2 regions of the Viridibacillus sp. NPDC093762 genome follow, and region 1 is predicted to be linked to the other one. Evidence: riboswitches for the same ligand, from Rfam matches in the RefSeq annotation. Region 1 holds a riboswitch; the other holds the start of a gene.

What was found. A riboswitch is a leader RNA that binds a small molecule or an ion and turns the genes downstream of it on or off. The one in region 1 is predicted to bind S-adenosylmethionine.
Region 2: it holds a riboswitch for S-adenosylmethionine, as region 1 does, so the genes downstream of both, ACQKM9_RS07395 (O-acetylhomoserine aminocarboxypropyltransferase/cysteine synthase family protein) here and ACQKM9_RS02480 (VOC family protein) in region 1, are expected to answer to the same signal.

Annotation. Positions count from the first base shown of each region.
Region 1 covers NZ_JBNNUK010000001.1:520,212-528,491, forward strand. The annotation lists gene ACQKM9_RS02460 (dihydroorotate dehydrogenase electron transfer subunit) at 1-442, shown strand, start outside; gene ACQKM9_RS02465 (dihydroorotate dehydrogenase) at 439-1,350, shown strand; gene pyrF (orotidine-5'-phosphate decarboxylase) at 1,351-2,061, shown strand; gene pyrE (orotate phosphoribosyltransferase) at 2,061-2,693, shown strand; SAM riboswitch class I at 2,896-3,005, shown strand; gene ACQKM9_RS02480 (VOC family protein) at 3,113-4,042, shown strand; gene ACQKM9_RS02485 (amino acid ABC transporter permease) at 4,079-4,747, shown strand; gene ACQKM9_RS02490 (amino acid ABC transporter ATP-binding protein) at 4,765-5,532, shown strand; gene ACQKM9_RS02495 (transporter substrate-binding domain-containing protein) at 5,529-6,332, shown strand; gene ACQKM9_RS02500 (Rqc2 family fibronectin-binding protein) at 6,389-8,077, opposite strand.
Region 2 covers NZ_JBNNUK010000004.1:87,325-95,604, forward strand. The annotation lists gene ACQKM9_RS07380 (DMT family transporter) at 1-149, opposite strand, end outside; gene ACQKM9_RS07385 (DNA-binding protein) at 257-487, shown strand; gene ACQKM9_RS07390 (homoserine dehydrogenase) at 621-1,604, opposite strand; gene ACQKM9_RS07395 (O-acetylhomoserine aminocarboxypropyltransferase/cysteine synthase family protein) at 2,163-3,458, opposite strand; SAM riboswitch class I at 3,575-3,688, opposite strand; gene ACQKM9_RS07400 (NADPH-dependent oxidoreductase) at 3,888-4,619, shown strand; gene ACQKM9_RS07405 (hypothetical protein) at 4,770-6,455, opposite strand; gene ACQKM9_RS07410 (lysoplasmalogenase) at 6,580-7,230, shown strand; gene pepT (peptidase T) at 7,266-8,280, shown strand, end outside.

The DNA of each region.
Region 1 (8,280 bases):
TTTAGTTGGTGGTGGTATTGGCGTGCCTCCTTTGTATCAGCTTTCAAAAGAATTGCATGCAAAAGGAGTACGTACGATTCACGTACTAGGATTCCAATCTGAAAACAACGTCTTTTACGAAAAGGAATTTTCCGAGTTAGACGACACATATATCGTAACTGCAGATGGTAGTCAAGGAACAAAAGGATTTGTTACTGACTTATTAAGAGATAAAGCACCTGATTTTGATGTTTTTTATAGCTGTGGACCCACTCCGATGCTAGGAGCATTAGAGCAAACTTATCCTGATAAAAAAGGATTCCTTTCCTTTGAAGAGCGCATGGGCTGCGGCATCGGAGCTTGCTATGCTTGCGTATGTAATACAACAGATGCAACAGAAAAAGAATACTTGAAGATTTGTTCTGACGGTCCAGTCTTCCCGAGAGGAGTTGTGAAGCTATGAATAGATTACAAGTCGAATTACCAGGCTTATCATTAAAAAACCCAATTATCCCAGCTTCAGGCTGCTTCGGTTTTGGACAAGAATATGCACAGCTTTATGATCTATCAAAGCTAGGTGCAATAATGATTAAAGCTACAACATTGGAAACACGCTCTGGTAACCCAACACCACGTGTTGCTGAAACAGCAGCAGGTATGTTAAATGCCATTGGTTTACAAAATCCAGGTTTAGAGCATGTTTTATCACATGAACTTCCGTGGTTAGAAAAATATGATGTACCGATTATTGCTAATGTGGCTGGAACAGAAACGGCCGATTATGTAGCAGTAGCAGAGGCTATTTCAAAAGCACCAAATGTACATGCATTAGAGTTGAATATTTCATGTCCAAATGTTAAATGTGGTGGGATTCAATTCGGTACAGATCCGAAATCAGCAAGTGACTTAACGGCAGCAGTAAAAGCGGTATCAGATGTACCTGTATATGTAAAATTATCACCAAATGTAACGAATATCTCTGAAATAGCTAAAGCTGTAGAAGCTGGTGGAGCAGACGGTATTACGATGATTAATACATTAATCGGTATGCGTTTGCATCCGAAAACAGGAAAACCAATTATTGCTAACGGTACTGGAGGATTATCAGGCCCAGCTGTTAAACCGGTATCAATTCGTATGGTTCATGAAGTAAGTCGAAACGTTAATATTCCCATCATTGGAATGGGCGGAGTTGCAACTGCAGAAGATGTGATCGACTTCCTATCTGTAGGGGCAAGTGCTGTAGCAGTAGGTACTGCAAACTTTGTGGATCCATTCATCTGCCCAAATATTATAGAAGCATTACCACAAAAGCTAGATGAATTAGGTTATGACAAATTAACAGATGTAATTGGAAGGAGCCATCGCTAAATGAATAATAAGCCTATTATCGCGTTAGATTTTCCAGATGAACAGAAGGTAATGACATTTCTTTCGCAGTTCAATGAGCCACTATTTGTGAAGGTGGGTCTTGAGCTTTATTTACAAGTAGGGCCAGACATCATTCGCGAAATTAAAGCACAAGGTCACGACATTTTTTTAGATTTAAAACTACATGATATTCCAAATACGGTGAAATCAGCGATGAAGGGCTTAGCAAAACTTGGTGTGGACTTAGTAAATGTCCATGCTGCAGGCGGTTCAAATATGATGGCGGCTGCTCTTGAGGGATTAAAAGAGGGAACTGAGGAAGGTAAACAGCGACCAGCTTTAATTGCAGTAACTCAGTTAACCTCAACGACTGAAGAGGAAATGCAAAACGAGCAACAAATCAATTTATCTTTAGATCAATCAGTACTGCATTATGCCAAACTGGCACAATCAGCTGGTTTAGATGGTGTTGTATGCTCTGTACTCGAAGCAAAAGCAATCAGCGAAGTATGTGGAGAAAGCTTCCTAAAAGTAACACCAGGTATTCGCATGGCTGGCGGGGCTGCACATGATCAAAAACGCGTTGCTACACCTGATTTTGCACACCAAGAAGGATCGACCCAAATCGTTGTAGGTCGTGCTATTACACAAGCAGAAAATCCAGTTGAAGCGTACCATGCTGTACAACAATTATGGGGAGGACAACAATAATGACAATTCAAAAAGAAGTAGCACAAGGTATGTTAGAAGTAGGGGCAGTAGAGCTAAGTCCGAATGATCCATTTACTTGGGCATCAGGTATTAAATCACCAATCTACTGTGATACACGTCTAACAATTTCTTTTCCAAAAGTACGTACAACAATCGCAAACGGCCTTGCAGCGCTTATTAAAGAAAACTTCCCAGAAACAGATGTAGTAGCAGGTACAGCGACAGCGGGAATTCCACATGCAGCATGGGTAAGCGATATTTTAGACTTACCAATGGTATATGTACGTTCAAAACCAAAAGACCATGGTCGTGGTAACCAAACAGAAGGGAAACTTTCAACAGGTCAAAAGGTAGTTGTGGTAGAAGATATTATTTCAACAGGTGGCTCAAGTATTACAGCTGTAGAAGCACTTCGTCGTGAAGGGGCAGAAGTACTTGGTGTTGTTTCAGTGTATTCATATAAATTACCACGTGCTGAACAAGCCTTTGAAGAAGTTGGTGTTCCTTACTATAGCCTATCAAACTTCGAAGCGTTAGTTGAAGCGGCAAAAGAATCAGGTGCTATTAATGAATCAGACATTCCAGGTTTACTGCAATGGCATGAGGATTTAAAAGCAGGGAATTTAAAATAATATATTAAATATAGGCATTCAAAAAAACTAGCATGAGAATCGAAATTCTCTCATGCTAGTTTTTTTATTGTTCAAAATTCTAATTCAAATTAAGGGGATATTTTTCATGGAAATAAAATAATTGGTAAAAAATGTTGCTAAATTATAGAAAATGTTTTAAAATCAATTAAACCAATGAGTTAACTAGGAATATTAAATAGATTTCTTATCTTGAGAAACTGAGGGAATTGGCCCACTGAAGTTTCAGCAACCCCTATTGTTTAGGAAGGTGCTAACTCCAACATGATTGCATGAAATCATGAGAGATAAGAGTTGAATTAGCTCCCCTCAATTCTCTTTCTCGATTATGTAGAAAGAGAGTTTTTATTAGAAGTCGTTTATTCCGCAATTGGTTAATAAAAAGGAGAGAGGTTATAAAGATGGTACAAAGAATTGATGGAAAACAAGAGAAGTTTGTATTGAATGGAGCGACACAAGTAGGAAGTGTCATTTTAAAAGTAAAGGATCTGGAGCGTCAAATTGCATTTTACGAAAATGTAGTTGGTCTTGATGTATTAGAGAGAAATACACAACATGCTAAGTTTGGTGGAAAAGGTAGTAACACAGTTATTTTTGAATTAGAAAAAACAGCAGAAAAATTACAACCGGCTAAAAGTACCGGTCTATTCCATACAGCATTTTTATTACCAGGTAGAGAAGCGTTTGCAACGAAATTTTTTGAAATTCTGCGTAATAAGGAAACGATTGATAGTCCAGTAGAACAAGCTTCACGTTTCCCGCACTTTGAACGCTTCATCCCAATTGCTAGATTAGATAGTGCGAGTGATCATGGATATAGTGAGGCGTTTTATATGTATGATATTGAAGGAAATGGTATTGAGATATATGCTGATCGTAATCGTGAAGATTGGGATAAGTATCCAGGTGGTAGTAATCCACTTAACTTTAAAGAATTAGCTCCGTTAGCTGATTTTGAAACAGATGGTAAATTACCAACAGAAACAATTGTAGGTCATGTCCATTTACGAGTAGCGAATATCGAGGAATCGGTAGATTTCTACGTCAATACGTTAGGTTTTGAGGAACAGGTAATTATTGATACTGCATTCTTTATTTCGACAGGTGGCTATCATCATCATATTGCGGGAAATGTATGGTCGGGTGAAGGGCTTCAAAAGGCGGAAAAGAATGAATCAGGATTGAAAGAAGTAAGGTTTAAATTACCAACAACAGAAAATTTCGAATCAGCAAAAAAATATATTAAACAACAAATACAAATTCAAGATTTGGGAAATGAGTTTGCGGTAGAAGATCCAAGTGGTAATCGTATTGTTTTTGAAATTGCATAAAACAATTAAAGCAAAATCGTTATAGAAGGTGACAAAATGAAGTTTGATTTTATGTATTTTTTAGAATCGCTACCACAATTATTGAAGTATGTATATATCACATTAGGTGTTTCTGTGGTATCAATGATTATTTCATTTTTTATTAGTATTCTGCTTGTTCTCATTGATCGTAATCGAATAAAAGTGTTATATCCATTATCTCGATTATATATTTCATTTTTTAGAGGGACACCATTACTTGTGCAGTTATTCGTTTTATATTTTGGACTTCCTCAGATTTTCCCTGAGATGGCTGTTATAACTTCCTTACAAGCAGCTTTAATTGGTCTAAGCTTAAATAATGCAGCGTATTTATCTGAAATTTTACGTGGTTCTTTAAATGGAGTGGAGAGCAATCAAATGGACGCTTGTTTGTCTGTAGGAATGACAAAAATGCAAGCCATGAGAAAGGTGATTTTTCCGCAGGCTATTCGAGTAGCAGTTCCTGCACTTGGTAATAATTTTATTGGTCTAATTAAAGAATCCTCTTTAACGTTTGTGTTAGGGTTAGCAGAAATTTTAGCTCATGCCAAAATGCTTGCTGCAGAGTCTTATCTTTATATGGAAAGTTACTTAGCTGTTGCAATTATCTACTGGGGTTTAACCGTTATTATTGGTTGGCTACAGAGACGATTAGAATATCGCTTAGAAGTACCTTACCTGTAATTAAGGAGTGAAAAAGGATGATAAGTGTTCAGAATCTTCACAAATCATATAAAGATAACGAAGTATTAAAAGGGATTTCTTTAACTGTGGAAAAGGGTCAAGTTGTAGCGATAATAGGGCCATCTGGATCAGGTAAGTCGACTCTATTAAGATGCTTAAATGTATTAGAACAAGCGGATAAGGGTCAAATAATAATCGATGATGTAACCGTAGATGTTGCCAATCTAACAAATAAAAAGGTGCAATTATTAAGGCGTAAAACTGCTATGGTTTTTCAAAATTATAGCTTGTTTAAAAACAAAACGGTAAAAGAAAATATTACATTGCCGTTAGTTACCGTACAGAAAAATTCGCAAGTGGAAGCTGAAAGTATTGCGGAAAAATTACTATTACAAGTTGGTTTATCTGAAAAAGAAGACTATTATCCAAATAGTTTGTCGGGTGGTCAGCAACAACGCGTAGGGATTGCTAGAGCTATCGCTCTAAATCCTTATGCAATTTTGTTCGATGAACCTACTTCAGCACTCGATCCTGAATTAGTAGGAGAAGTTCTACAAGTAATTCAAAACCTATCGCTTTCGAATATGACTATGATTGTAGTAACTCATGAAATGTCATTTGCAAGACAAGTGGCTGACCATGTTGTTTTTATGGCGGAGGGTTCTATTATTGAACAAGGAACTCCTGAAGAGATTTTTAATAATCCAAAGCAGGAAAGAACACAGAAATTTTTACAACAATTAAATAGTAGAAACCAGTTAGTGGGTAAGGAGATGGTAGTATGAAATTCAAAAAAATATTGTCACTTATAATAGTTTTTACAGTGGTTGGGGTATTAGCGGCATGTAGTTCAAAGGATTCTTCTAACAGAGAGAATTCTGTGAAAGCAGATGAAAAAGTTCTTAATGTTGGGACAGCTGCTGGAAGAAGTCCATTTATCTATCAAAAGGACAATAAAGTAATTGGTTATGATGCGGATGTTATTGAAGCGGCTGCAAAAAAGGCAGGATATAAAGTGAATTGGACAACGGCTGATTTTGAGGGATTATTTGGATCATTAGATTCAGGTCGTATTGATACAATTGCAAATCAATTATCAGTGACAACTGAGAGAGAAGAAAAATATACATTTACCGTACCGTATCTATATTCAGGATCAGTATTTGCGGTAAAGGCAAATAACGATAATATTAATTCGATTGATGATTTAAAAGGTAAAGTGGTTGGGGTAGGTTTAGGGACAGCTGCTGAAAAAGAATTAAAAGATATAAATAAAAACAATGACTTTACGATTAAAACATTTTCTGAGGACCCTACAGCAGAATTGAAGGAAGTATCATTAGGACGTGTTGACGCTTATTATAATGATCAAGTACAAGTGAAAACAACTATTGAAAAAGCTAAATTGGAAGATGTGAAAATAGGATTTGGTCCCACATCATGGGGGAATATTGCATTTCCATTTACTACTGACAGTAAAAAGGTAGAAGATATTTCGAAAGCTTTAGAAGAATTAACAAATGACGGTACATTAAAAGAAATTTCAGAGAAATGGTTAGGCATTGATGCAACGAATAAGCAATAAGTGAAAGGAGCCACACATGGTAAATGTGGGCTCCTTTTAATTGTTCTTAAATAGAATTATTTTAACTTCATGATTAATTCTTCATCTGGTGTTACATATAAAGTCCTCTGCTCAAAGTAGATAACAAAGCCTGGTTTTGACCCGTTTGGTTTTTTTACCTGACGTATTTCAGTGTAATCTACTGGTACTGATGAAGATTCACGTGCTTTACTAAAATAGGCTGATAAAGTTGCTGCTTCTAGTAAAGTTTGTTCATCTGGTTCAGATGAGTGAATAACGACGTGAGATCCTGGGATATCCTTAGTATGCAACCAAATTTCAGATTTACGTGCGATTTTAAATGTTAGATAATCATTTTGTTTATTGTTTTTGCCAACTGAAATGTCAATGCCCGTGGAAGATTTGAATTTCTCTGGAGCTGGTTTAGTTGGCTTTTTACGACGTTTAGAAGCACGTAGTTTCAAGTAGCCCTGTTCCGCTAACTCTTCACGAATCTCCTCTATATCAGCAGGCGCAGCTTGTTGTACTTGTTGCGATAGCATTTCAAAGTAGGCTAAATCTTCTTGCGTTTTATCAAGTTGCTCTTGCACCATGATAAGTGCGTTTTTCGCCTTGTTGTACTTAGTATAGTAGCTCTGTGCATTTTCAACAGGTGTTTTCCGTTCGCTAATAGGGATCGTGATTTCCTCACTGTCCTCGCTATAATAATTAACAACAGTAACTTCTTTTTGCCCTTTTTCAAAAGCATACAAGTTAGCCATTAATAACTCACCGAATAATTGGAATTGGTCTAAATTGTTTGCTCGATCTAAATCTTTTTGGAGTTTTTTTAACTTTAATTTAAGTTTGCTAATTTCGTTTTGTAACCAGCGTTCTAAATCACCAGCTTGTTGTTTAACGCGGTCTCTCTCAGCTCTTGCAAAGAATACGCGATCTAGTAGAGTGCTAAGGTTTGGGTAGCTTGTATGAACACCTTCTAAATGTGTTAATTTCACTGGTGAAAAATATATTTTCCCCTTTATTTCGGCGTAGGTTGGTAAATTCCCTCCAATTTTAAATTCTTCAATAAATGAAGAGAAGAGGTCAGCGATTGGTTGCCCTGTAGCTTCACTTCTGTATAACAATTCAGTAGCGTGTAAGGGAGAGAAGCCTGTAAAATGCTGTACTATTTCTTGTGCGTTTTTTTCTTCAGCAAAGAATAGCTGTAATGATTCCATGCTTACGGTTTTAGGGTCTTCCTTATCTTGTTCTGGTGGTGCGATAAAAGGTTGACCAGGTAAAACTGTACGGTAACTATTCATAGCAGGTGGTAGATGCTTTAAGCTATCAACGATTTTGTCTGTTTCTTTGTCGACTAAAATTAAATTGCTATGGCGCCCCATGATTTCCGCGTGTAATTCCCTCGTGATAGGGTCACCAATCTCATTTTTACTAGCAATTCTAAAGATAAGGACTCGGTCAGCACCTTGTTGTTGTATTGATTCAATAAACCCACCTTCAATATGTTTACGGAGTAATGAGCAAAACATAGGTGGTTCTGGTGGGTTTTCAATTGTTTGTTCTGTGATATGAACACGTGCATAAGAAGGGTGAATTGAAAATAGTAATTTGTGATTTCCACCATTGGCACGTATATGTAAAATAATTTCTTGGGTGTTCGGTTGATGCACTTTCGCGATTCGGCCAGTTACTAACTGTTGTAGTTCTTTCGCCATTGCGATTGTAAATAAACCATCATAAGCCATAAGTAATTCCTCTTTCAAAACGTTTTGTTCTATCTTAACATTTTTTAGTTTATATAGTTAAGTGTAGGATTTGGAAAATGTACTTCTTCGTGACTAGTGACTATCGATAGTAACCATTTTTTTGTTCCATTAAGTGAACTTCTAGCAAATCAGCAAGGCAAAACTTGTTTTCATATGTTATAATTAAAAATCAGTATGCAAAG
Region 2 (8,280 bases), on a different contig from region 1:
ATGCACAGTAAAGTGCCACCACCAACTGCTGATCGCATCATGGCAACAGTAAGAGGATTAATATCATCTGTTAAAAATGTCTGTGTAGTACCAACTGTTCCCCATAAAACAGCTGCCAGCAATACAAAGGCATACGGTAATTTACTCACTTAACACCTCACTCCTTATGTATTTTTTCATAAATATACCATAAATTCTGAAAGTTGAGGCAAACAGTTTCTTCTATTATAATGAAGGCAAAAGGAGGCATTGATCTATGTACAAAACCGTCGCAGATACAGCGAAAGATATCTCAATGCCAGAGCCACAAGTGATGCGTTACATCCTAGAAGGTCGCATTCATGCCGTTCACGATGGCGAACAATTTTTAATCAGCAGTGACCAATTTGAGCGTTACCATGAACAACTTGAACGTATCAAAGAAGAAATTGAAATTTGGAAGAACACGCCCATTCCAGAAGATATTGATATTAAAGATGAAGACTAAAAGACAGCCAAGAGCTGTCTTTTTGATTTGGATTATATAGAGAGAAAATTAAAACACCAATGGCATTTTACAATAGCCACTGGTGTTTACGATATGTAGAAGCTAGCATCTGAATGCCGCAACCAATATTTAATTAGATTGTAACAGGTGCTGTTTGTTTAGCTAGCATATCTGCATAATCTTCAACCATTACACTTGCAGTTGGGAACATTCCCGCTCCTGGTCCTACAAGAGTTAGGGTCCCAATGTAGTTTGTATCAAGAGCAACAGCATTATTAACGCCTTCGATTGAGTAAAGTGGATGTTCTGGACCAACTAGTTCAGGTCCTACTTTAGCAATTAACTCACCGTCTTCACCTAACTGTACATCCGCTACATGACGGTAACGTAAACCTTTCGCAGAAGCTTCTTCTACTTGCTCAGAAGTGATTTCAGTAATCCCAATTACATCAACATCTTCCCATCTTGGCTGTTTACCAAATGCTAATGCACTAAGAATCATAAGTTTTCGGAATGCATCTTGACCAGAAATATCGTTATACGGATCTGCTTCAGCATAACCAAGGTTTTGAGCATCTTTTAATACATCATCGAATGCTAACCCTTCACTACGCATTTGAGTAAGGATGTAGTTTGATGTTCCATTCAAGATGCCTTGGATATGGTGTACATCATTTACACGTAAAATATTTTGCATTGTTTTAATGACAGGAACACCACCAGCAGTTGTTGCTTCGTAGCCCACTTGTACGCCATATTGCTTCGCTTTTTCTTGTAAAACTAAACCATGTTTAGAGAACATTACTTTGTTAGCTGTAATAACGTTACAACCATTTTCAATTGCAAGTGATGAATATTTAAATGCTGGTTCTTCCCCAACTATTGCTTCAAATACAACTTGTAAATCTGGAATAGCTAAAATTTCTTCAAAGTTATCTGTAATTAACTCTTGTGGTGCATTTGAACGTGGTTTAGTCACGTCACGCACTAAAATTTTAGCAATTTCAATATCTACTCCTAATGTTTCCTTAAACTGTTCACGCTTTTCATTAATGATATGATAAATGCCTTGCCCTACAGTACCAAATCCTAGTATTGCTACCTTTACTGCTGCCATATGATCGCCTCCAAAAATAATATTACAATCGTACACTCAATTTCCAAATTGTTTTTAAAATCTATCTAGCATTGATGACATCAAAGTCAGGTGTTAAAACTCATTTTGTAGTTCCAATTCTGTCTGTGTTTCAGCACATCACCATATGATATGGACTTCCAATTAATTCAGAGAATAAGACGTATCGCTATTTACTAATTATGTTGCTGTACAACTGTATTGATCTCCTTTACAGCGTATCTCACCCATAATCCCCTTACGAATAGTTTTTCAAATAGCGTTTAGCAATTTTATCAATTACTAATACACTGTGCTTCAATTTTTTTACTTATTGATGATTCTAGACTATAAATGAACAGATTACAAGAAAAATCTTTCCTGGAAGGACAATTGTTTTTCTCAGAAGGTCATATAAGATGAGAATAACAACACTTTAGCTGTATTTTGAAATTTAAGATTAAATGTCACTAGTTTTAAAATAACGATTTAAAAAGAAAAAAGGACGACATAATGCCCCTCGTCATCCTTTGTCTTAGCCTTTTCTTCATTAATAAATACTTACTTTGTTACAACAGCTTCTGTTACTTTTGCAAAAGCATTATCTAGTGCTTCAATAATATCCTCAATTGCTTCTAAACCAATTGATAAACGGACAAGTTCTTCAGATACACCCGCTAGAACTAATTCTTCTGCACTTAATTGTTGGTGTGTTGTAGATGCTGGATGGATAATTAACGACCGTGCATCACCAACATTTGCTACATGCGAGAATAACTCAATGTTATCAATTAACTGGCGACCAGCTTCACGACCACCTTTAATACCGAATGTTAATACTGAGCCAAAGCCATTTTTTAAATACTTTTTCGCATTTTCATGAGTGGCACTGTCTTCAAATCCATTGAAGCTAACCCACTCAACATTTTCATGACCACGCAAGTATTCAGCTACTTTTTGAGCATTCTCATTATGTCGTGGTACACGTAAATGTAATGTTTCAAGTCCTTGAATTAACTGGAATGCATTGTCAGGACTTAATGTTGGACCAAAATCACGTAGCAATTGTACGCGTAATCGAGTTGCGAATGCAGCACTTGCAGTATCAACACCGTAGCGAATACCATGGTAAGATGCATCTGGCTCTGTATAGTCAGGGAATTTCCCTTGTGTCCAATCAAATTTACCAGCATCGACAGCAACACCACCGATTACTGTACCATGGCCACCAATCCATTTTGTTGCAGAGTGCACTACAATATCAGCACCGAACGCTATTGGATTTGAACCATATGGTGATGGAAATGTATTATCAACAATTAATGGAATCTCATTTTCATGTGCGATATTTGCCAAAGCTTCAATATCCACTACAGTTAAACTCGGATTACCGATTGTTTCCACATAAATTGCTTTTGTATTTTCTTGAATCGCTGTACGGAAATTTTCTGGGTCTCTTTCATCTACAAATGAAGCTGTAATGCCATAGCGTGGTAAAGTATTGGCTAACAAATTATATGTACCGCCATATAAACTACCTGAAGCAACAATATGATCGCCTGCACGCGCAATATTTAAAATTGAAAACGAAATAGCAGCCATTCCTGAAGATAGTGCTACTGCCGCTGTTCCACCTTCTAATAGAGCAACGCGTTTTTCAAATACATCGACAGTTGGGTTCATAATACGAGAATAAATATTACCGGGTTCTTCAAGTGCAAATAGTTTTTGAGCATGCTCCGTACTATTAAAAGCATAAGCAGTTGTACGATAAATTGGTACAGCACGAGCACCTGTTGTTGGATCTGCCACTTGGCCACCGTGTAATAATAAAGTTTCTGGACGTAAATTTGTCATCATTCATTCCTCCTAAATGTTTTTTTGAGATGGCAAATCGGAGGTGTGAGGAGGATTTTTTGGAAAAATAAAAACCCTCTTCGCTAAGAAGAGGGTTGCATAAGCAATTTTTCCTCCCCTTATCTGTCAGATCCGATTAAAAATCTGTAGGAATTAGCACCATTGTGAGTTCGTCACTCACCGGTTGCTGGGCATCGCAGGGCCTATCCCTCCGCCGCTCTTGATAAGAGTATTTGATTCAGTTCCATCTTGTTGACAAGTATAGAAGATATCTCGAACTAATGTCAATACTTTTATTTGTTTTTTCTGAACATTAAATTTAATAGCTATGATTTTATGAAAGATGAATTTAATTTAAGTAGACTTTAAAATATGTTAGCCTAAAGATAGAAAATAAATATATATTATTTAACAAAGGGGATTCAGATAATGACAAGAGAATTACTACGTAGTCACGCTTCTGTACGTAAATATACAGGCGAACTTATTTCTAAAGAAGTAGTTTTAGATTTAATTGAAACAGCACAAATGGCAGCGAGCTCGCATTTCGTACAAGCTTATAGCGTTATTTGGGTTACAGATGAAGATAAGAAGAAAAAACTTGGAGAACTTTCTAATAATGAATTCCAATTCGGAACAGCGGGTGCTTCATTTTTATTTTGTGTAGATTTTAAACGACTGCAGGTTGCGGGACAAAAGAATGGTGTAGAAATTATTGCTGATACTGCAGAGAACGTACTTGTGGGTGTAGCAGATGTTGCACTTTTCGCTCAAAACTTCGTTATTGCTGCTGAAGACCAAGGTTACGGTATTTGTTATATTGGTGGAGCGCGTAATAATCCAAAAGAAATTAGTGAATTATTTGGTCTTCCTGAATACGTATTCCCATTGTTTGCTATGACGATTGGTGTACCTACGAAACGTAATGAAACAAAACCTCGTTTACCAGTTCAAGCTGTACTACATGAAAACAATTATGATGTAGAACAATATGACACATTGTTAGATGAGTATGATGCAACAATGGAAGGTTACTATGCAAGTCGTGGGTCGAATCGTAAAATGGCCAATTGGACAAAACAAATGGCGGATTTCTTAATAGAACAGCGTCGACCACATATCAATGAATTTTTAGCACAAAAAGGCTTCACTTGGAAGTAAGGGACATAGCTCCGAAATTAGGGATACCTAGTTTTAGAGCTTTTCTTTTTGAGTTCAACCTATTATAAGTTGTTTTACTACACCTCAATTCTTTCACCTATTTATAATCCCATTAAAAAACCTGCCACTATTTAGTGGCAGGCAGGCATTTTATTCTTTTACTAAACCTTCAATTACTAGCTCTTTTACAGGTAGGAAGACTTCGCCTGAATTGATATATTTCACTTCGACTGTGTCACCTTCTTGTAGATAAATTGCTAGTGGTACAACTTCTGAGCTGACGCTATAGTTATCTTTGTTATCTAACATAAACGACACTGTTGTAAAGTCGCCATTTTTTTCTTTATAAACGCGGACAATTTTTCCTTTAATAGTAGCTTGCTCTTGCTTAGAGCTACCGTTTACTGAACTGCCTCCACGACTTAGGATAGCTTTATATTGTCTTAATGCCTCATTTGGAGTAGCTCCTGAAACTGAAAGCTCAGGATTAGCAGCTGAGACGATGAAATAATTTTGTAAGAAACCGTTTGAATCGAGCACTGGTGTTAACCAGCTTGCTTCACCATAGAAGTTGTAGATGATTGGCATTTGACCATGCCACTTTTTCTCGATAAATTTCTTTTCGATTATTTGTAATGCTCCTTGAGAATCCATGTACGCTTCCTCTTGGTTCCCCGTGTAATACGTTGCCTCTCCAGTTCGGCCATTTGTTAATGAATAACCGAGCATTGAATCGACACCTTCTTTAGGACTTGTAAAATCTGTGAAGTAGTACATATCACCATTTTCATCAAAGATTGGGCTAACATTAGCTTCCGTTCCTTCATCCGAAGGTAATTTCACATCTTTTTTCCCAAATTTACTATTCCAGAAACCGTGAACATAGTTACCAAAATAGCTATTTTGAAGGCTTACTGCTTCCGGTGAAACTGCACCGTCGATAAATGTTGGTACATCTTTTAAAGCAAATGTCTGAGATTTACCTGTTTTTGCATCGACCATAACAATACCTTCTGCATCAAAGCCGTTACGCGCTGTGATGAATTTCCCATATGAACGAATATAATATGGTTTACCATTATCATCAACTTCAAGTTGAGGCTCACCGTAGAAAATTTTCGTTGGATTTTCTAAACGAATATGACGCTCAACATTATTGTTTAAAAATGAAGAAGTTGTATATTTCATTTCTGATTTGATGAACTTTGGATTATCTGAAGAATCAGTAGCACTCATTTTAAAATAACCTGGTGTTACTTTCCCCTTCGTCCATTTAAAGAAGCCTGAGAATTCAACAGGCGCAATATACACAAATTCGCCGTTAACCTTCTGAATTTGCAAACTACCTAATTCATAGTAGCTTGTATTTGGTACTTGGCTAAAAGCCTTTTTCATTTTATTACGAGCAAATTTTGGCGGTACGCTTGCAGGTGTTTTTGTTTCATCAAATGCCTTCAGTTCCACTTTTTGTGTCATTTCAGCTGATGTGTATTTTTCATTTGCATTAAATAATGGCGCTGCCAAAATATATACACCAAAACCTAAGCTTCCTAAAAACAGAATACCTTTCAAATTACGTTCTATACCACTTGCAGACCAAGCTCCAAGCGCTGTTAAAACAATTATCACTGGCCATAAAAGTGTCCAATTTTGATCAATTATTAGAACATAGTAAATTGTTGCTGTCGCTATAAATGCAACTATGAATACGAAAATAAAGAATTGGATTTTGAATTTAGCTTTCAAATCTCCATCTTTTGTTTTACTTGTTATCGGTACGATTAATAGTCCAGCTACTGCTGCAACTATCGCCGACATTATTAATGTAGCAATCATTTTGATCATCCTTTCACATATCTATTTTACGATACAATCTTCAGAAAGTTTCAGTTATATTTAATAAAAGAAAGGTTTTATTTATTTTAAGCAAGAATACTATTTAATGAAAGGAGGTGAGAATATGAAACAAAAGATTCTCATTAGCTTAATCATAATTTTAGGCATCATTTATATTTTCTTTATACCTGCTGAACCTACTATTGTGAAACTAAGCTTTAAAATTATTCCAATGCTTCTCATTATTTGGTTAGCTTCTCTTCAAAAAGCATCTCCCAATACAAGTTATAAAACTTGGTTACTACTCGGTTTATTCTTTTGCATGATTGGCGACGCAACACTCCAATGGTTTTTATTAGGTTTAACTAGTTTTTTAATTGGCCATATTTGCTACATCGTTGCATTTATACAACTTAAAGAAAAAGTGATTGCTAAACCTGCAGCTACCCTTTTATTACTTTATGGAGGGTTTATGGTTATTTGGATTGCTGGGACTGTTTTTAAATCTGGAGACATCATATTAGGTGTTGCTGTTATCGCATATATCACTGTTATTTTAACAATGGGATGGACAGCTATTCAGACAAACTCGAAGCTTGCTACAATTGGAGCACTATCATTTATTTTCTCAGATTCAATTTTATCGATTAATATGTTCATTACTGATGTACCTTTTTCTCATGCACTTATTATGGTGAGCTATTACGGTGCTCAGCTATTATTTGCTATTAGTATTTCTTATTATTCCGTCATCCGAAAGAAAGTGTTAGAATAATGACAATGCTTTTACAATAAGGGGGATATTCCAAAATGAAAGAAACCGTGATTGAAAGACTAGTACGTTATGCACAAATTGACACACAATCTGATGCTGAAAGCGAAACAACTCCATCAACTGAAAAACAATGGGATCTACTTCATGTACTTGAGAAAGAATTGGCCGAAATCGGTATGACTGAAATATCTCTTGATGAAAATGGATATCTATTTGCTACACTACCAGCTAATTCAGACAAACGATTACCAACAATTGGTTTCCTAGCACACGTTGATACAACTACTGATTATACTGGTACAAATGTTAAACCACAGCGTCACGACAATTACGATGGTGGAGATATTCAATTAAATGAAAACACAGTTCTATCTCCCAAAAACTCACCAGAGCTTGCCAATTATGTAGGGCAAACATTGATCACTACTGATGGTACTACACTACTTGGTGCTGATGATAAAGCGGGTATTGTTGAAATTATGACAGCTATGGAATATTTAATTGCTAATCCTGATATTAAACATGGTAAAATCCGAGTTGCCTTCACACCTGATGAAGAAATCGGCCGTGGACCACATAAATTTGATGTTGAAGCATTTAATGCTGATTTCGCTTATACAATGGATGGTGGTCCATTAGGTGAATTACAGTACGAGAGCTTCAACGCAGCTGGAGTAAAAGTAAAAACTTTCGGTGTGAGTGTACACCCAGGCTCTGCCAAAGATAAAATGGTCAACGCTATTACAATGGCTATTAAATTCCAATCTTATATGCCTGCAGATGAAGTACCCGAGAAAACATCTGATCATGAAGGTTTCATTCACCTAATGAACTTCAACGCCCATATCGAAGAAGCAAGACTTTCTTATATCATTCGATACTTTGACCGAGAAGAATTTGAATCAAGAAAACAATTATTTAAAGAAGCTGAAGCTAAAATTAAAGCTGAATTCGGTGAAGATGCCATTACTATTGAAATAGCAGATCAATACTATAATATGGCCGAAAAAATTGAACCACAAAAAGAAATTGTTGATGTAGCCTTTAAAG